DNA from 2 places in the Aeromonas sp. 25-248 genome. Region 2 is predicted to be linked to the other one. Evidence: predicted binding sites of a transcription regulator. Region 2 holds the regulator's gene; the other holds the start of a gene.
The links. The regulator MetJ, encoded in region 2, represses methionine synthesis genes. The targets are predictions, from matches to a motif close to AGANNTCTAGANNTCT.
Positions count from the first base shown of each region.

Region 1: the regulator MetJ is predicted to act here: its motif matches at 6,130-6,145, upstream of metN (methionine ABC transporter ATP-binding protein MetN).

Region 1 covers NZ_JBRKTB010000011.1:48,576-57,431, reverse strand. The annotation lists gene ACVDHI_RS15245 (N-acetylmuramoyl-L-alanine amidase) at 1-1,235, opposite strand, end outside; gene tsaE (tRNA (adenosine(37)-N6)-threonylcarbamoyltransferase complex ATPase subunit type 1 TsaE) at 1,226-1,699, opposite strand; gene ACVDHI_RS15235 (NAD(P)H-hydrate dehydratase) at 1,717-3,219, opposite strand; gene queG (tRNA epoxyqueuosine(34) reductase QueG) at 3,319-4,473, shown strand; gene ppgK (polyphosphate--glucose phosphotransferase) at 4,557-5,300, shown strand; gene ACVDHI_RS15220 (hypothetical protein) at 5,353-5,808, opposite strand; gene metN (methionine ABC transporter ATP-binding protein MetN) at 6,280-7,323, shown strand; gene ACVDHI_RS15210 (methionine ABC transporter permease) at 7,304-7,957, shown strand; gene metQ (methionine ABC transporter substrate-binding lipoprotein MetQ) at 7,984-8,784, shown strand.
Region 2 covers NZ_JBRKTB010000014.1:7,166-16,021, forward strand. The annotation lists gene ACVDHI_RS16910 (NADH:flavin oxidoreductase) at 1-887, shown strand, start outside; gene yrfG (GMP/IMP nucleotidase) at 967-1,635, opposite strand; gene nudE (ADP compounds hydrolase NudE) at 1,783-2,391, shown strand; gene cysQ (3'(2'),5'-bisphosphate nucleotidase CysQ) at 2,436-3,248, shown strand; gene ACVDHI_RS16930 (aromatic amino acid transport family protein) at 3,660-4,928, shown strand; gene ACVDHI_RS16935 (tRNA-binding protein) at 5,012-5,350, opposite strand; gene ACVDHI_RS16940 (AraC family transcriptional regulator) at 5,435-6,193, opposite strand; gene metJ (met regulon transcriptional regulator MetJ) at 6,229-6,552, opposite strand; gene metB (cystathionine gamma-synthase) at 6,776-7,954, shown strand; gene ACVDHI_RS16955 (bifunctional aspartate kinase/homoserine dehydrogenase II) at 7,954-8,856, shown strand, end outside.

The DNA.
Region 1 (8,856 bases), on a different contig from region 2:
ACCTGCTGCGTTGGCTGGGCAACCGGCTTGCTGACGGCGAGCGGCTTGCTGGCAGGCGCCTGACGCGGCGGGGCGGCAACCTGGCCCTTGCCGGTGAGCATGGGCCCCTTGGTCGGATGGCTGCGGTAATAGTTGCGGATCCCCTCGAAGATGGCCCGGGCCAGCTGATCCTGATAGCTGGCGGTGGCCAGCAGCTTCTCCTCGGCGTGGTTCGAGATAAAGCCCGTCTCCACCAGTACCGAGGGGATGTCCGGCGCCTTCAGCACCGCCAGACTCGCATGTTCCGGCGCCTTCTTGTGCAATCTGGCCACCCGGCCGAGCGAGCGCAGGATCTGGCGGCTGACGTCATAGCCTTCGGCCCTGGACTTGTCCATGGAGAGATCCAGGAAGGTCTGCGCCAGATAGGGGTTGGGATCAGACTCGGCCAATACCTTGCCAACGCCCCCCAGCAGCTCACCCTGCTTCTCCTGCTTCTCGAGCCAGCTACCCATCTCGCGGTTGGCGCGGTTGGTCGACAACACCCAGACGGAGGCGCCGCGAGGAGTCGAGTTGTGGAAGCTGTCGGCATGCACCGACACCAGCAGGTCAGCCTTGGCCTTGCGGGCAATCTCGGAGCGCTTGTTGAGATCGACGAAGTAGTCGCCACGGCGGGTCAGCACGGCTCGCATGCCGGGCTCCCGGTCGATGAGGGCCGCCAGCTTCTGGGAGACCGCCAGGGTCACCCGTTTCTCGTAGGTGCGGCGCGGGCCGATGGAGCCCGGGTCTTCCCCGCCGTGACCAGGATCGATGGCGATGACGATGGCCTTGCCGTGCCCCCCGACGGGAGCGGGCTGCGCCGCAGCGCTCCCCTTCTCTTCATAGGGAAGATCGATCACCAGACGGTGGCCATAGGGGCCTGCCGGCGCCAGCGGGAAGACCACCGGCTTGATGGCAGAGCCGAGATCCAGCACCAGTCGCAGGCCCCCCTTCTCCAGCGGCGTGCTCTCGCGGATCTTGCGCACCAGCTCGCTCTTGTTCTCGATGCGGGCCAGGTTGGTGGCGTTGCTCGCCCCTTTCAGGTCGATGACCAGACGGTTCGGACCGGTCAGGGTGAAGTAGTTGAAATTGGGGGCGCTGCTCATGTCGAGCACCACCCGGGTGTTGTCCGGTGATGGCCACACCCGCACACTCTTGAGCTGATTGGCCCAGGTGGGCAATGCCATCAGGGAGAGAACAAAAACAAGGATCACGCGCACTGAGATGACAACCGTTCCAGAATGGCTTCGCCGATAGCAGTGCGGGCATCAATCTGCACCTCGCGCTGCTCGTTTGCATAACTCAGGGTGATCTCGAGATCCGGGGCTGGCAGCCAGCCGTCGCCCTTCTCTGGCCACTCCACCAGGCAGAGGGTATCGGCGGCGAAATAGTCGCGAATGCCCATGAACTCCAGCTCTTCCGGGTCCGCCAGTCGATAGAGATCGAAGTGATAGACCTGCCACTGGGCAAGCTCATAGGGTTCCACCAGGGTATAGGTCGGACTCTTGACCTTGCCCTCATGACCCAGTCCCTGCACCCAGCCTCGGGTCAGGGTGGTTTTGCCGGCCCCGAGGGCACCGTGCAGAAATACCGTGGTGGCCTGTTGGCACGCCTTTGCCAGACGGCCACCCAGCGCCACTGTTGCTGCCTCGTCCGGCAGTGTCATCATCAAGGTTTTTGCCATGTTCTTCTTGTTACTTGTTACTGTGTCGGATTGACCAGACGACGGATCCAGGGCAGCAGATCCGATGCCAGCATGCCCCTCTCACCCTCGGCAGCGGCCAGATCGGCGGCCTCTGCGTGGATCACGGCCCCGAGTCGGGTGGCCATGCCCGCAGACCAGCCCTGAGCCAGAAGGGCGGCGATTATACCAGACAAGAGGTCACCCATGCCGCCACTGGCCATGCCGGGGTTGCCCTCGTCGCACAGGGAAATGCGCCTGCCGTCGCAGATGAGCGACCCCGCCCCCTTGAGCAACACCACACCACCGTAGCGCTGTTGCAGTCGCGAGACGGCCGCAAACCTGTCTCCCTCGACCTCGGCGATGGAGCAACCCAGCAGGCGAGCCGCCTCCCCGGGGTGGGGCGTGAGCACCCAATTATCCTGATGACGGGGGGCCTGCGCCAGCCAATTCAATCCATCGGCGTCCAATACCAGTGGCACGGCGGCTCCGATGCCCTGTTCGAACCGGGCCCGGCCCCACCCATCCTGACCGAGCCCGGGCCCCAGTACCTGCACCGATGCCCACCCTTCATCCATGTCCGCCGGGCATCCCATCAGCTCGGGTTGAACCAAGCTGGCCGCCGGGCAATCAGGGTGCTGGCGCAGGCGTACCAATCCCGCCCCCGCCCGCAGACAGGCCTGACCCGCCAGCAGGAGGGCTCCCTGCATGCCGAGGTTCCCCCCCGTCAGCAGTACCTTGCCGCTGTGTCCCTTGTGAGCCGAGCGCCTGCGCGGGGTCAGCAACCCCTTGAGGCTGGGATAATCGATCCGCTCGGCAGCGGGAACCCGTTCCTCCCCCGGCGTCACTCCCAGAGGATCCCGGTCGAGGTGGCCGACTCCGTCTACCCCGTCGGCGGTGAGCATGCCCTGCTTGATGCCGATGAAGGTGAGGGTGCGGGTGGCACGCACCAGTGCGCCCATGGCGCGGCCGGTGTCGGCATTGAGACCGGAGGGGAGATCCACCGCCAGCACGGGCGCGTTCAAGCCATTGATTGTTGCGACGATCTTTGTCATTGACGAGGAGAGGGGAAGCTGGACGCCGGTACCGAGCAGTGCGTCTATGACCAGATCCGGCGGCGGCAGCGTGGCGGGCAGCAGATCCTCGGCCATGGTCACGCTCCCCCCCGATGCGAGCCACTCTTCGGCAGCCCGCCTGGCATCTCCCCTCAGCAGGCCGGGAGCCCGGGCGGCAATCACCAAAGGCTCGAGGCCGATGCGCCGGGCAAGGCGGGCCAGCACGTAGCCATCCCCACCGTTGTTGCCAGGGCCGACGAAGATCCACCACTGGCGGCTGTCGGGCCAGTGGTGACAGGCATAGTTGCACAGCGCACTCCCGGCCCGCTCCATCAGCACATAGAGGGGCAACCCCTCCTGCTCGGCCCAGCGCAGTTCCATGCTGCGGATCTGCTCGGCCCGCCACAGGGGTTGTGCTAGACTCTCCCACTCATTTTTGCGGATAGCGTCCCCGAACACCTCTACCATGACGGCCCCCACGTTTCATCATCCCATGACCTGGCAACTGGCACGCCATATTGCCGCCCTGCGCCTGCCACACTCCTGCAGGCAGAGGGAGGATGCTGCATGACGGCTGCCGAACTTGCGCAACTGGCCCACGATATCAAGCTCTGGGCAAGGGAGCTAGGATTTGACCAGGTCGGCATCGCCGACACCGACCTCACTCTGGAAGAGCCAAGGTTGCAGGCCTGGCTGGATGCCGGTTATCACGGGACCATGGACTACATGGCGCGCCACGGCATGATGAGGGCCCGCCCCCACGAGCTGTTGCCGGGCACCTTGCGGGTCATCTCGGTGCGGATGAACTACCTCCCGTTCGAGGCGGGCTTTGCCGCCACCCTGCGCGATCCCACCCTCGGCTACATCAGCCGCTATGCCCTCGGCCGCGACTACCACAAGGTGCTGCGCAACCGGCTCAAACAGTTGGGGGAGCGCATCGAGCTGCGGTGCGACACCCTGTTGCAGGCGGCGGGACAAACCCTGGGCGAGTGGCGCCCCTTCGTCGACTCGGCCCCTATTCTGGAAAGGCCGCTAGCGGCCAAGGCGGGCCTTGGCTGGGTGGGCAAGCACTCGCTGCTGATCAACGAGTCCGCCGGCTCCTTCTTCTTTCTGGGAGAATTGCTCATCGCCCTGCCGCTGCCCGTGGATACCCCGGTGGAGAAGGAGCTGTGTGGCAAGTGCGTGGCCTGCATCAATATCTGCCCCACCGGTGCCATCATCGCCCCCTATGTGGTAGACGGACGGCGCTGCATCTCCTATCTCACCATCGAGAACGACGGCCCCATTCCCGAGGAGTTCAGGCCGCTCATGGGCAATCGCATCTATGGCTGTGACGACTGCCAGCTCATCTGCCCCTGGAACCGCTATGCCGATGCCAGCCCCGAACCCGATTTCAGTCCCCGTCCCGACCTGCATCGCCCTCCCCTGCTGGTGCTGTGGCGCTGGAGCGAAGCCGAATTTCTCAAGCACACGGAAGGCAGCCCCATCCGCCGCATCGGCTATCAGCGCTGGCGTCGCAACCTAGCGGTGGCCCTTGGCAACGGACCGGCCAGCAGCGAGGTCCTGGCCGCCCTGCAACAGGCGCTGCCTGAGGCGGCGTCCATGGTGGCCGAGCATATCGAGTGGGCGCTGGCGACCCTGGCCAGGCGTCAGCAGGAAGAGAATAAAAAGACGCGATTGCTGATCCGCTGCATCGAAAAAGGTCTGCCGGATCACGCATAAGTGATCTGGCACTTGCCGGATCGCAGCCATTTTTTCATGCTCTGCCGACCATTGAACATCGGCACAATAAAAGGAAGATTCTGATGCAGATGCTGGGAGTAGATATTGGGGGGTCCGGGATCAAGGGCTGCCTGGTCGACACCGAAACCGGGGAGCTGATTGGCGAACGCCACCGCATCGCCACACCGCAACCGGCAACCCCGGCCGCCGTGGCACACACCCTCAAGGCGCTGGTCGAACACTTCCAATGGAAGGGTCCCGTGGGGTGCGGTTTTCCCGCCACCATCCACAACGGCATCGCCAAGAATGCCTCCAACATCGACAAGAGCTGGATTGAGACCGATGCCGCCCACCTGTTTGCCGATGTGACCGGCCTGCCCTGCCATGTCCTGAACGACGCCGATGCGGCCGGTCTGGCGGAGATGCGCTTTGGCACCGGGCAGGATCGCCAGGGGGTCATCATTCTCATCACCGTCGGCACCGGCATCGGTACCGCCGTCTTCGTCAATGGCCAGTTGCTGCCCAATACCGAACTGGGTCACCTGATGCTGGAAGGCATGGTGGCCGAACACTATTGCTCCGATGCGGTGCGCAAGCGCGAGGATCTTTCCTGGGGCCGCTGGGGCAAACGTTTCAACAAATACCTGGCTCGCCTGGAGTTTCTGTTCTCCCCCGACCTCTTCATCCTGGGGGGCGGCAGCGCCGCCAAGCTCGACAAGTTCATCGACAAGATTGAGACCCGGGCTCCCCTGGTGGCGGCCGCGAACCTCAACCAGGCCGGCATCATAGGCGCCGCCCTCTATGGCGCGGCCCGGCAAGGGGGCTGACCGCCAGCAACATCAGAAGACCCGGCCCGTGCCGGGTCTCTCCCATCCGGGCTCAGAGATCGTCGAGGCGATGAGCACCGTGTACCAGACGGGTCAGGCGGGATTGGGCCATGGAGGCCAGGGCTTTCAGCAGCGCCGCCGTATCGGGCGTGGGGCACTCCCGGGCCAGGCGTTCCAGCTCGCCGATGAGCCTCTCCTCCTGGCGTGACACCAGGGCCACTATCTCCGCGGGCTGGGTTGTTGCGGGCAGCGCCAGACGATCCCCCTCGGCCAGCAGATCCTCGCCAAACCCCTGATCCAGCCAGGTCTCCTTCACCGCGCTTCCCATCTGCTCGCGATAATCGTGCAGATGAGCCGCCGCGGCATCCTCCCGCCCTTGCAGATAGGCCAGCAACATCCTGCTGCGCTCAGCATCCACCCGGGGGATCTGGCGCCCGTAAATGCGCCCTTGCCGATGATGAAGCTCCTCGAGATAGAGCATCAGGTCCTTGATCTGTTGGAATCGCATCTCGCCTCCCTCCTAGCATCCACCTGCAGCCAGTATAGGGAGCTGGCATGTCGACACGGCCACGAACTGGTCATTTATTGTTCTGCATCAAGGAGATGGAAAAGAAAGCAGAAAAAGAGACAGCAGGAGGAAAGGGAAACCGGCAGCGATGCTGCCCGGACAACCGGGCACCTTGCCCGAAGGGAGGCATCAAATCGACGACATAAAAGATATTTACCAGCTTATATTCGGACTAAAGTCACCAAATCGGAATCTAATATTGATGCTGGTGGTGATACCTCCACACCATAGTCAAATGGCGGGAATCCTTATCCATTTTTTAGACGTCTAGACGTAAAAACATGCGTTGACACAGCCATCCGGACATCTTAGCATCATCCTCCATGATGACAGAGCTACCCAGTGAAACCTCTGCCCAATTTACCCGCCTGTAGCGCCCTGTGCTTTAAGGCTGTTAGCACGGAAGAATCCATGATTAAGTTGATCGGTCTCAACAAAGTCTACGGTAAAGGCAGTGATGCCGTGCACGCCCTGCGTGACGTGAGCCTGCATGTGCCCCAAGGCAAGATCTTCGGGGTGATCGGTGCCTCCGGTGCCGGCAAGAGTACCCTCATCCGCTGCGTCAATCTGCTGGAGCGCCCCACCGAGGGGCAGGTCATCGTCGATGGCCAGGACCTGGTCGCCCTCAGCGAGCGGGATCTGACTCAGGCTCGCCGCCAGATCGGCATGATCTTCCAGCACTTCAACCTGCTGGCCTCTCGCACCGTCTCCGCCAACATCGCCTTCCCGCTGGAGCTGGCGGGCTGGAGCAAGGACAAGATCCAGAGCCGGGTCAGCGAACTGCTGGCCCTGGTCGGGCTGGAAGCCCGTGCCCACGCCTATCCGTCCGAGCTCTCCGGCGGCCAGAAGCAGCGCGTCGCCATCGCCCGTGCCCTGGCACCGGCTCCCAAGGTTCTGCTGTGTGACGAGGCCACCTCGGCCCTCGACCCGCAGACAACCCGCTCGATCCTGACCCTGCTCAAGGAGATCAACGTCAAGCTGGGGCTCACCATACTGCTCATCACCCACGAAATGGACGTGGTGAAGGGGATCTGCGACGAAGTGGCCATCATCAGCGACGGCCGTCTCATCGAGCAGGGGGAAGTGGCCTGGTTCTTCAGCAATGCCAAGACCCAGCTGGCCCGGGATTTCATCCACTCCACCATCCACCTGGAAGTGCCCCAGGAGTATCAGGATCGGATGAGTAGCGACCGGGTGCCCGGCAGCTATCCCCTGGTGAAGCTCGGCTTTACCGGGACCACGGTGGATTCGCCGCTGATTTCCGAGGCGAGCCGCCGTTTCAACATCGACATCAGCATCCTGAGCGCAGACATCGAATACGCCGGTGGCGTCAAGTTCGGCTTCCTGCTGGCGGAACTGTTCGGGGACGAGGCCCAGTGCGAGGCCACCCAACAGTTCCTCATCGACAACCACATTCAGCTGGAGGTAATGGGTTATGTCCGAAGCAATGATTAATCTGCTGATTTCGGCTCTGGGCGACACCCTCATCATGGTGTTTGCCTCCGCCCTGTTCGGCTGCCTGCTCGGCCTGCCGCTCGGCGTGGCGCTGCACGTGACCAAGGCGGGCCAGATCCTGGCCAATCCGCTGCTCAACAAGGTCCTGGGCGTCATCGTCAACGTCGGTCGCTCGGTGCCCTTCATCATTCTGCTGGTCGCCATCATTCCGTTGACCCGCTTCATCGTCGGCACCAGCATCGGCACCATCGCCGCCATCGTGCCGCTGACCGTGGGCTGCATTCCCTTCATCGCCCGCCTGGTGGAAGGGGCCCTGATGGAGGTGCCTGACGGTCTGCTGGAAGCGGCCAAGGCCATGGGGGCCAAGCCCCTGCAAATCATCGCCAAGGTGCTGCTGCCCGAGGCCCTGCCGGGGATCCTCAACAGCGTCATCATCACCCTCGTCACCCTGGTGAACTACTCCGCCATGGCAGGTGCCATCGGAGGCGGTGGTCTCGGTGATGTGGGTATTCGCTACGGCTACCAGCGTTTCGATCCCACCGTCATGCTGGTCACCGTGGTCATTCTGGTGGTGCTGGTTCAACTCATCCAGAGCGCGGGTGAGCGCCTGGTCAAACAATGTGATCATCGTTAATCGTCGATTTCTGACAGGAGGTTTTTATGAAATTGGGCATCAAATCCGCAGCAGCTGCGCTGCTGGCAACCCTGGTACTGGTCGGCTGCGGCCAGAAGGAAGAGAACAAGACCCTGAAGGTGGGCGCCATCGCCGGTCCCGAGACCGAGCTGGTTGAGACCGCGGCCAAGGTTGCCAAGGAAAAATACGGCCTGACCGTCGAAGTGGTCACCTTCTCCGACTACGTCACCCCGAACGTGGCCCTGAACGACGGCAGCGTCGACGTCAACGCCTTCCAGCACAAACCCTACCTGGATGCCCAGATCCGTGATCGCGGCTTCAAGCTGGTGCCGGTCGGCAACACCTTCGTCTACCCGATCGCCGGTTACTCCAAGAAGGTCAAGGCCCTGTCCGAGCTGAAAGACGGTGCCCAGATAGCGGTGCCGAACGATCCGACCAACCTGGGTCGTTCCCTGATCCTGCTGGAGAAGCAGGGCCTGCTGAAGCTGAAAGAGGGTGCCGGTCTAGAAGCGACCGTACTGGACATCGCCAGCAACCCGCGCAACTTCAAGATCGTCGAGCTGGAAGCCGCACAACTGCCGCGCTCCCTGGAAGACGTGGACTTGGCCATCATCAACAACACCTTCGCCGGTCAGATTGGTCTGACCCCGACCGAGAACGGCCTGTTTGTCGAAGACAAGGAGTCCCCCTACGTCAACCTGATCGTTGCTCGCGAGAACAACAAGGACGACGAGAAGGTCAAGGAGTTCGTCCAGTCCTTCCAGACCGACGAGGTCTTCAAGAAGGGGACCGAGCTGTTCAAGGGCGGTCTGGTGAAAGGTTGGTAATCACTCACTCTGGAAAAAAGGCCACGTCAAGCGTGGCCTTTTTTTTTACCCCCGTTATGATAGCCGCAAGCA
Region 2 (8,856 bases):
AGCCTGCCCTGATGACGGACGCCCAGCAGCAGGCCTTCACGGCCCTGGCCGACAGTGCGCGGCAGGCCGGGGCGCTGGCGGTGGTGCAACTGCATCACGGCGGGATGCGGGCTCTGCCCGAGCTGAACGACGGGGTGCCGGTCGGCCCGTGCGCGCTGGCGCCGGGCGGGCGTTACCCCCTCGGGGTCAAGGGGCTGAGCGAGGAGGAGATTCTGACGCTCATTGACGCCTTTGTGATCGCTGCCGAGCGGGCCCATGGCGCCGGCCTGCACGGGGTCGAGCTGCACGCAGCCCATAACTTCCTGCTCTGCAACTTCCTCAACCCCCTGCACAACCGGCGCACCGACCGCTGGGGGGGCAGCCTCGCGAACCGGGCGCGGATCCTGGTGGAGATAGTGCGCGGCATTCGCGCCCGTCTACCCCGGGGTTTCCTGGTCGGGGTGCGTCTTTCCCCCGAGAGCTATGCCCATATCCAGGGCATCGAACTGGCCCATCAGCTGGCGGTGGCGCGCCTGCTGGCGAACGAGGGGCTCGACTACCTGCACTTCTCCATGGGGGACAGCTTCAAGGCGGTGGCGGGGGATCCCGACGGCGGCGCCCTGCTGGAGGCGGTAAGGGTCGGGTTGGCCGGGCGGGTGCCGCTCATGGTGGCGGGCAAGATTCGCGACGCAGATTCGGCGGAGCGGGCTCTGGCCGGCGGCGCCGATCTGGTGGCGGTGGGCACGGCGGCCCTTGGCAATCCGGACTGGATGGAACGGGTGAGCCGCGGCCTGCCTCTGCATGCAGCCCCTTTCACGGCGGCGCACCTCACGGAGGTCGGCTTCACCCCAAGCGCCCTCGACTACCTGGCCGGCATGGGGGTGCTGGCCCCGCGCGATGCGGCCTGAGGGCTTTCATGAACGGTATGCGCTCGGCAGGCTGTTGAGCTGATGTGACAAGGCCCTCGTGAAGAGGGCCTTGTGCGTGTCAGGCGCCGAGAGGGAGCAGGTCGGCGTAGTCGTCGAGCGCCGGGAAGTGCTGGAAGGTGAGCGGCGGCATCTGGCTGTCGGGGTGACGGATGCCGAGCTGGTGGGCGATGCCGAACTCGGCCGAGGCGGCCAGGATCCGCTCGCTGTCATCCACGAAGAGGGTGCGGGCCGGGTCGAACGCCAGCCGCTCGGCCAGTGCCTGCCAGCAGTGCTGGCTCTCCTTCGACCACCCGAGCTCATGGGTGCTCACCATCAGATCGAGGTGCTGGGCGAGGCCGAGGCGTGCATCCTTCACCGACAGACTGGCGGGATGGGCATTGGTGAAGAGTACCACCTGCTTGCCGGCGGCCTTGAGTGCGGCCAGGAAGGGAATGACGTTGGGGCGCCACTGGATCTTCTCCAGGATCTCCTGTTTGAGGGCGCGGATGTCGAGCCCGAGCGTCCGGGTCCAGTAATCCACGCAGTACCAGTCGAGGGTGCCGTTGACCGCATGATAGTGGGTGTCTATCTGCGCCTTCGCCTCGGCCAGCGGCAGGCCGAGTCGCTCGGCGTAGCGCGCTGGCACCAGGGTTTGCCACAGGTGGCTGTCAAAATGGAGATCGATCAGGGTGCCATCCATGTCGAGCAACACGGTATCAATCTGGTGCCAGGGCAGGGGAGTCGACATGGGGCCTCGCGATGTCTGTGGTGATGGGAAAAACGGGGCGCATTATAACGGATTTTTCAGGCATCTTTCCCCTCTTTGCCCCGTGGTGTTCGGCAGGGGAGTCGTTTACTCTTGAAACACGATTTTTTAACGAGCAGTCAGCCCCCGATGAGCGATCCCCACAAGCGCAATCCCGTCCACCTCAGTGTCGAGACCATGGCCCATGACAAGAGCAAGCCGGAGATCCTCAAGGCCGAGATCGTGGCCGAGAGCCGGCTGTTCAAGGTGGAGTCCCTTCACCTGAAATTCTCCAACGGCGAGGAGCGGGTCTACGAGCGGATGCGCGGCGGCAACCGGGGGGCCGTCATGGTGGTGCCCCTGTTCGATGCCCACACCCTGCTGCTGGTGCGCGAGTACGCGGCGGGCACCCACTCCTACGAGCTGGGTTTCCCCAAGGGATTGATAGACCCCGGTGAAAATGCCTTCGAGGCGGGCAACCGGGAGCTGATGGAGGAGGCGGGCTTCGGGGCGAGCAGCCTGACCCTGCTCAAGCAGGTGTCGCTGGCGCCGGGGTATTTCTCCAGCCGGATGGACATCTTGCTGGCGCGGGATCTCTACCCCGAGCAGCGGGTCGGTGACGAGCCCGAGTCTCTCGAGGTGATCCCCTGGCCCATCAACCGGATCGACGAGTTGCTGGCGCGACCGGACTTCACCGAGTCTCGCAGCATCAGTGCCCTGCTGCTGGCCAGCAAATGGCTGGCGGAGCAGGGAAATTAGCCCGCAGAGGGTCTGTTTGGCAATCAGAGGCAGAGGTAAGCACCATGCAGGAGTTGTTGGCCTGGATACCCGAGGTCAAGGAGATCGCTCGTGAGGCGGGCAGGATCCTTCACGAGATCTATCGCGGCGGTCAGTTCGAACGCCAGTTGAAGGAGGATGCGACCCCGGTCACCAGTGCCGATCTTGCTGCCGATGCCTACCTCAAACAGGCGCTGGCAGCGCTCACTCCCCATGTCCCCGTGCTGACCGAAGAGGCGGCCGACATCCCCTTCAGCCAGCGTGCGAACTGGCGCCAGTACTGGCTGGTGGACCCGCTGGACGGCACTGGCGAGTTCATCGCAGGCAGTGGCGACTTTGCCACCCTGATCGCCCTGGTGCGGGACAATGTCCCGGTGCTCGGGGTCATCTACGCCCCCGAATCCGATCTGCTCTACTGGGCGGTGCGTGGTCACGGCGCCTTCAAGGAGGCGAACGGCGAGAGCCGTCCCATCAGCGCCATCCATCATGAACACGATCAGCCTGACTCCCTGGTGGTGGCCATCAGCCGCCGCCAGAAACTGGAGAACCTGACCCGTCGCCTCAACCCGGCCATCCACTACGAGCTGATCCCGCTCGGCTCCAGCTCCCTCAAGTCCTGCCTGGTGGCGGAAGGCGTGGCGGATTGCTACGTGCGCCTGGGCCCCACCGGGGAGTGGGATACCGCCGCCGCCCAGTGCATCGTGGAGGCGGCAGGGGGGCGCATCCTCAGCCTGGCGCTGCAACCGCTGAGCTACAACGAGACCGAGTCGCTGGAGAACCCGGACTTCATCGTGATGGGGGACCCGGATCTCGCCTGGGGTCGCATTCTGGCCCACTGACGGGTCGACCAGCTCGCAGGGAATGCAATCAGGCGACCACAGGGTCGCCTGATTGCATTGGTGTGATCCACTGGCTGGTTGCGGGGATTTCAGGGAGATTCGCTAGTGATGGCGATAACGGCAGTGGATCATCACATCCAATCTGGCTGCACTGGCATAAATTTCAGTAAATTCTGAAAACATGCATTTCATCGAAACAAAAAATCGACGTCGATTTTGATTTTGGTTTTATATTCCTAACTTTTGGTTAATGTCAGGATTAATTGAATAATCCGGGGTGAAATTTCCTCCCAATCTCACTGGTGGAACAGGGCTTTGCCAGTGAGATCTGCCAGCCTCCCTTTTTGAGAATTAAATGCTAAAGGAGCACAATATTTTTAGATTTTAATACTACGTAGAAGTGATTTATCGATGAGTTTATCTGCAGACGTCTCACGGGAGCTGTCCGGTTCCCCCTCCACCATGGCCAGCACCGGCTGGCGTCGCCACGACACCCACTGGGTCATCAGCCTGTTCGGCACCGCCGTCGGCGCCGGCATTCTGTTCCTGCCCATCAACCTGGGTCTGGGGGGGATCTGGCCCCTCGTCATCGTCGCCGTGCTGGCCGGTCCCATGACCTTCCTGGCCCACCGCGGGCTGGCGCGTTTCGTGCTCTCGTCGTCGCGCCCCCAGGCCGACTTCACCGAGGTGGCCGAGGAGCATTTCGGCAAGATGGCCGGGCGCCTCATCTCGGCGCTCTATTTCCTCTCCATCTTCCCGATCCTGCTCATCTACGGCGTCGGGCTGACCAACACGGTGGAGAGCTTCATGGTCAACCAGCTCGGCCTGGCCTCCCCGGATCGGGTGATGCTCTCCGGCGTGCTGGTGTTCGCCATGATCGCCGTGATGCTGGCAGGCGAGAAGGCGATGCTGCGGGCCTTCGCCGTCATGGTCTACCCGCTGGCTGCGATCCTGCTGGCCCTCTCCTGCTACCTCATTCCCCAGTGGCAGTGGCCGGAAGTGACCGCCTTTGAAGGCTCGAGCTTCCTCAACACCGTCTGGCTGGCGTTGCCGGTCACCGTGTTCGCCTTCAGCCACGCCGCCGCCATCTCGGGCTTTGCCAACGTGCAGCGCCGGGAATACGGGGAGCAGGCCGAAACCAAGAGCGGCCTGATCCTGCGCAACACCACCGTCATGCTGGTGGGCTTCGTGCTCTTCTTCGTCTTCTCCTGCGTGCTGAGCCTCTCCACGGCCCAGCTGGCCGAGGCCAAGGCCCAGAACGTCTCCGTGCTCTCCTATCTCGCCAACATCACCGACAACCCGGTGATCGTGACCCTGGGGCCGCTCATCGCCTTCATCGCCATCAGCTCCTCCTTCCTCGGCCACTTCCTCGGTGCCCGCGAGAGCCTGAAAAGCCTGATCGCCAAGCCCACCGGCCTGCCGCTGGCGAAGGCGGACAAGCTCGGCATCGCCCTGATGTTCTTCGCCATCTGGGGCGCCGCCATCATCAACCCGGGCATTCTGGGGTTGATGGAGACCCTCTCCGGCCCCGTCATCGCCATGATCCTCTTCATCATGCCGGTGGTGGCCATCTACAAGGTGGAGGCGCTGGCCCGTTTCCGTCACCGTTGGGTCAACGGCTTCATCCTGCTGACCGGTGCCCTGGCGGTCTCGGCCCTGCTGTTCAGCCTGCTGAAATAAGCCAGGCCGTCAGCATCAAACAAGAGAGGCGACCCCGGGGGTCGCCTCTCTTGTTTCTGCTCTCTGGTTGCCTTGCTGTCGTCTCACCCCAGCTTGGCGCCGTTCTCCACCGTCTGCTCGGGGATGGCGATCACCACGGCGCCATCCGGGCGATAGAAGCCGGTCAGCAGAAACTCCGACTGCATGGGGCCTATCTGCTTGGGGGGAAAGTTCACCACGGCGACGATCTGGCGGCCCACCAGATCCTCCGGTCGATAGAGGTCGGTGATCTGGGCGCTGCTCTTGCGCACCCCGAGCTCGGGGCCGAAATCCGCCCACACCTTGTAGGCGGGGCGGCGCGCCTCGGGGAAGGGCTCGACCCGCACCAGGGTGCCCACCCTGAGCTCCACCATCTCGAAATCCTGCCAGCTTATGGTCTGCATCTTGGCTCCTCGTTGCCCATACCTTGCATGAGCCTCAGCATGCCTCGAATGCCCGGGGATTGTCTTCGGCAAAGAGCCGACTGATTACGGCAGGCGGCCGTTTTGCTGGCGCCAGAGGGAAGGGGTCAGTCCGGTCTCGGCCAGGAAACGCTCGGCAAAGGCCCCCTGGTTCTGGTAGCCGCAGCGGCTGGCCACTTCGCCGACGGGCAGCCGGGTGCGGGCGAGCAGGGTGCGGGCCAGTGCCATGCGCCGCATCCTGAGGTAGTGGGAGACGCTCGTGCCCACCTGCTGGCGAAAGGCGTGTTTGAACTGGCTCAGGCCGAGGCAGGCGATGGCGGCGAGTTCCTCGTTGGTGAGGGGGTCTGCGAGGTGGGCTTCCATATGACGCTGCACCTTGGCGATACGAGGGGCTATGCGGGGAGCGACGGCGGGGCCCATGCCGCGTCCCTCGGTCAGCAGCCCGAGCCACACCTGATCCATGCCGGCCACGTGGCGCCCCTCGGCCACCATGCGGTGCAGGAAGGCGAGGTAGTGGCGCTGAGCCTCATCCAGCTCGACGAAGGGGTGGTCCCCCAGGGCGGCCGGCAGCCAGTGGCTCTCCTGCACCAGAAACACGTGCGCCGGGTCGGCGGCGTAGTCGTGGCGAAGGCCAGGGGCGATGATGCAGGCAAAACCGGGGGCGAGGCGACATCCCCGACCCTGCACCTCGATCTCGAGGGGGCCGACGAGGGGGATCACCAGCTGGGCGTGGTCATGACTGTGGCTCTGCATGTCGCTCTGGTAGTGACGCAGGCTGAAGGGGGAGGCGGCAGATAAGCATGACGCGGCACCGGGCCGCGTCATTGAAAGGGATGCATCGTTTGCCATGGGCAGCCGCATTACTCGGCGTCGAAGTCTTCGATCTCTTTGCCAAGGGCTTCCATGATGGCGCGGGCCTCGGCGGGGACGCTGTCCGGATGATCCTTGCGCAGATCGTCGTCACAGGGCAGCGGCTGGCCGGTGAAGGCGTGCAGGAAGGCTTCGCAGAGCAGCTCGCTGTTGGTCGCATGACGCAGGTTGTTCACCTGGCGACGGGTGCGCTCATCGGTCAACACCTTCAGCACCTTGAGCGGGATCGAGACGGTTATCTTCTTGACCTGTTCGCTCTTCTTGCCGTGCTCTGCATAGGGGCTGACGTAGTCGCCGTTCCACTCTGTACCCATGTTCCACCTGTAGTCGTTTGGCCGTGAGCGCGGATTTTAACCCTTAAGGAATTCAATGGCAATCCAACAGCAAAGCCATTTAGACGTCTAGAAGTGTTGACGGCTTTTTTAAGGTGGCGTAGTGTGGTGCACCATGGGCCGGCAGTCCGGCCAGCGAAAATGAGAGCGGGGCTGGACGACCCACGAGGCGGACCGGCTCCGGCAACCCATCAAGGAGAGTGACATGACCCACAAGGCCACCCTGGCGGTACGCACCGGGATTGAGACAGACACGCAGCACGGTGCCGTGGTGCCCCCCATCTACCTCTCCAGCAACTACACCTTTGCCGACTTTGGCGAGCCCCGTCAATACGACTATGCCCGCTCCGGCAACCCGACCCGCACCAATCTGGCGGACGCCCTGGCGGCCCTGGAAGGGGGGGCCGGCGCCGTGGTGACCGGCACCGGCATGGGGGCCGTTCATCTGGTGACCACGGCTCTGCTCAAGGCGGGGGATCTGCTGATCGCCCCCCACGACTGCTACGGCGGTACCTGGCGTCTGTTCGAGTATCTGGCGGCCAAGGGCCACTACCAGGTGCAGTTCGTGGATCAGGGAGACGAGGTGGCGTTGGCCGCCGCGCTGGCCCAGAAACCCGCACTGGTGTGGGTGGAGACCCCCTCCAACCCGCTGCTGCGGGTGGTGGACATCGCCGCCATCGCCGAGGCCTCCCACGGGGTGGGGGCCCAGGTGGTGGTGGACAACACCTTCCTCTCCCCCTTGCTGCAACAGCCCCTGGCCCTTGGTGCCGACGTGGTGGTCCACTCCACCACCAAGTACATCAACGGCCACTCCGACGTGGTAGGGGGTGTGGCGATCGCCAAGGATCAGGCTCTGGCCGACTCCCTGGTGTGGTGGGCCAACTGCCTGGGGCTCACCTCCGGTGCCTTTGACTCCTACCTCACCCTGCGGGGCCTGCGCACCCTGGCTCCGCGCCTGCGCACCCATCAGGAGAACACGGATCGCATCCTCGCCTTCTTGCAGCAGCAGCCGCTGGTCAAGCGGATCTATCACCCCAGCCTGCCGAGCCATCCGGGCCATGACATTGCGCGCCGTCAACAGTCCGGCTTTGGCGCCATGCTAAGTTTTGAGCTCGATTGCAACGAGACGGGGCTGCGCGCCTTCCTCGCGGGACTGCGCCTCTTCTCGGTGGCGGAGTCCCTCGGCGGGGTGGAGAGTCTGGTGGCCCACCCGGCCAGCATGACCCACAGGGCCATGACCCCGGCGGCCCTGCAGGCGGCGGGTATCAGTGCCCAGTTGCTGCGCCTGTCGGTGGGGATCGAACACGGTGAGGATCTGGTGGCCGATCTGGCCCAGGGGTTTGAACAGGCGCAGTTGGCACAACAGGCAGAGCAGGTGAAGTAATGGAACAACAACAAGGAGAGTGTGTGGTGGCAACAGAGGCAGTCTTCAAGCGGCGCCATGTACACAAGTTCGGCGGCAGCAGCCTGGCGGATCCGGTCTGTTATCGCCGGGTCGCCAGCATCGTCGAGCAACAGGTGGGGGGCAACGAGCTGGTGGTGGTCTCCGCCGCGGGCAAGACCACCAACCGGCTGATCCAGCTGGTGGAGCTGGCGGAAGCGGGGGATGAGGCCGCAGGCGAAGCCATCACCGCCCTGCACGCCTATCAGCAGAGCCTGATCGACGGCCTGCTGGAAGGGGAGCTTCACCTCGATCTGAGTCAGCAACTGACGGACGACATGCAGCTGATCGCCAAGACCCTGGAGGGGCAGTTTGACCGCTTCGAGCGCAACGGCCTGCTCGCCTTTGGCGAGGTGTGGTCCGCCCGCCTGCTGGCTGCCCTGCTCACCAGCCGGGGTGAGGCGGCCGCCTGGCTCGATGCTCGCAGCTTCCTGCGCGCAGAAGACGGCGCCCTCATCAAGGTGGATACCGCCCTCTCCAGCGAGCTGCTCAAGGCCCGCCTGGCGGAGCACGCCGGTCGCATCGTGGTGACCGGCTTCATCGCCGCCGACATGGAGGGGCGTTCCCTGCTGCTCGGGCGCAACGGCTCCGACTACAGTGCCAGCCTCCTGGCGGCGCTGGCGGACGGCGAGTCCACCACCATCTGGAGCGACGTGGCCGGGGTCTACAGTGCCGACCCGCGCCGGGTGAAAGAGGCGCGTCTGCTGGAGCGCCTGAGCCTGGCCGAGGCCAACGAGCTGGCGCGCCTGGGCTCCTCGGTGCTGCATTCGCGTACCCTGCAGCCGGTGGCCGACAGCCGTCAGCGCCTCACCCTGCGCTGCAGCTACAATCCGGACGAAGGCTGC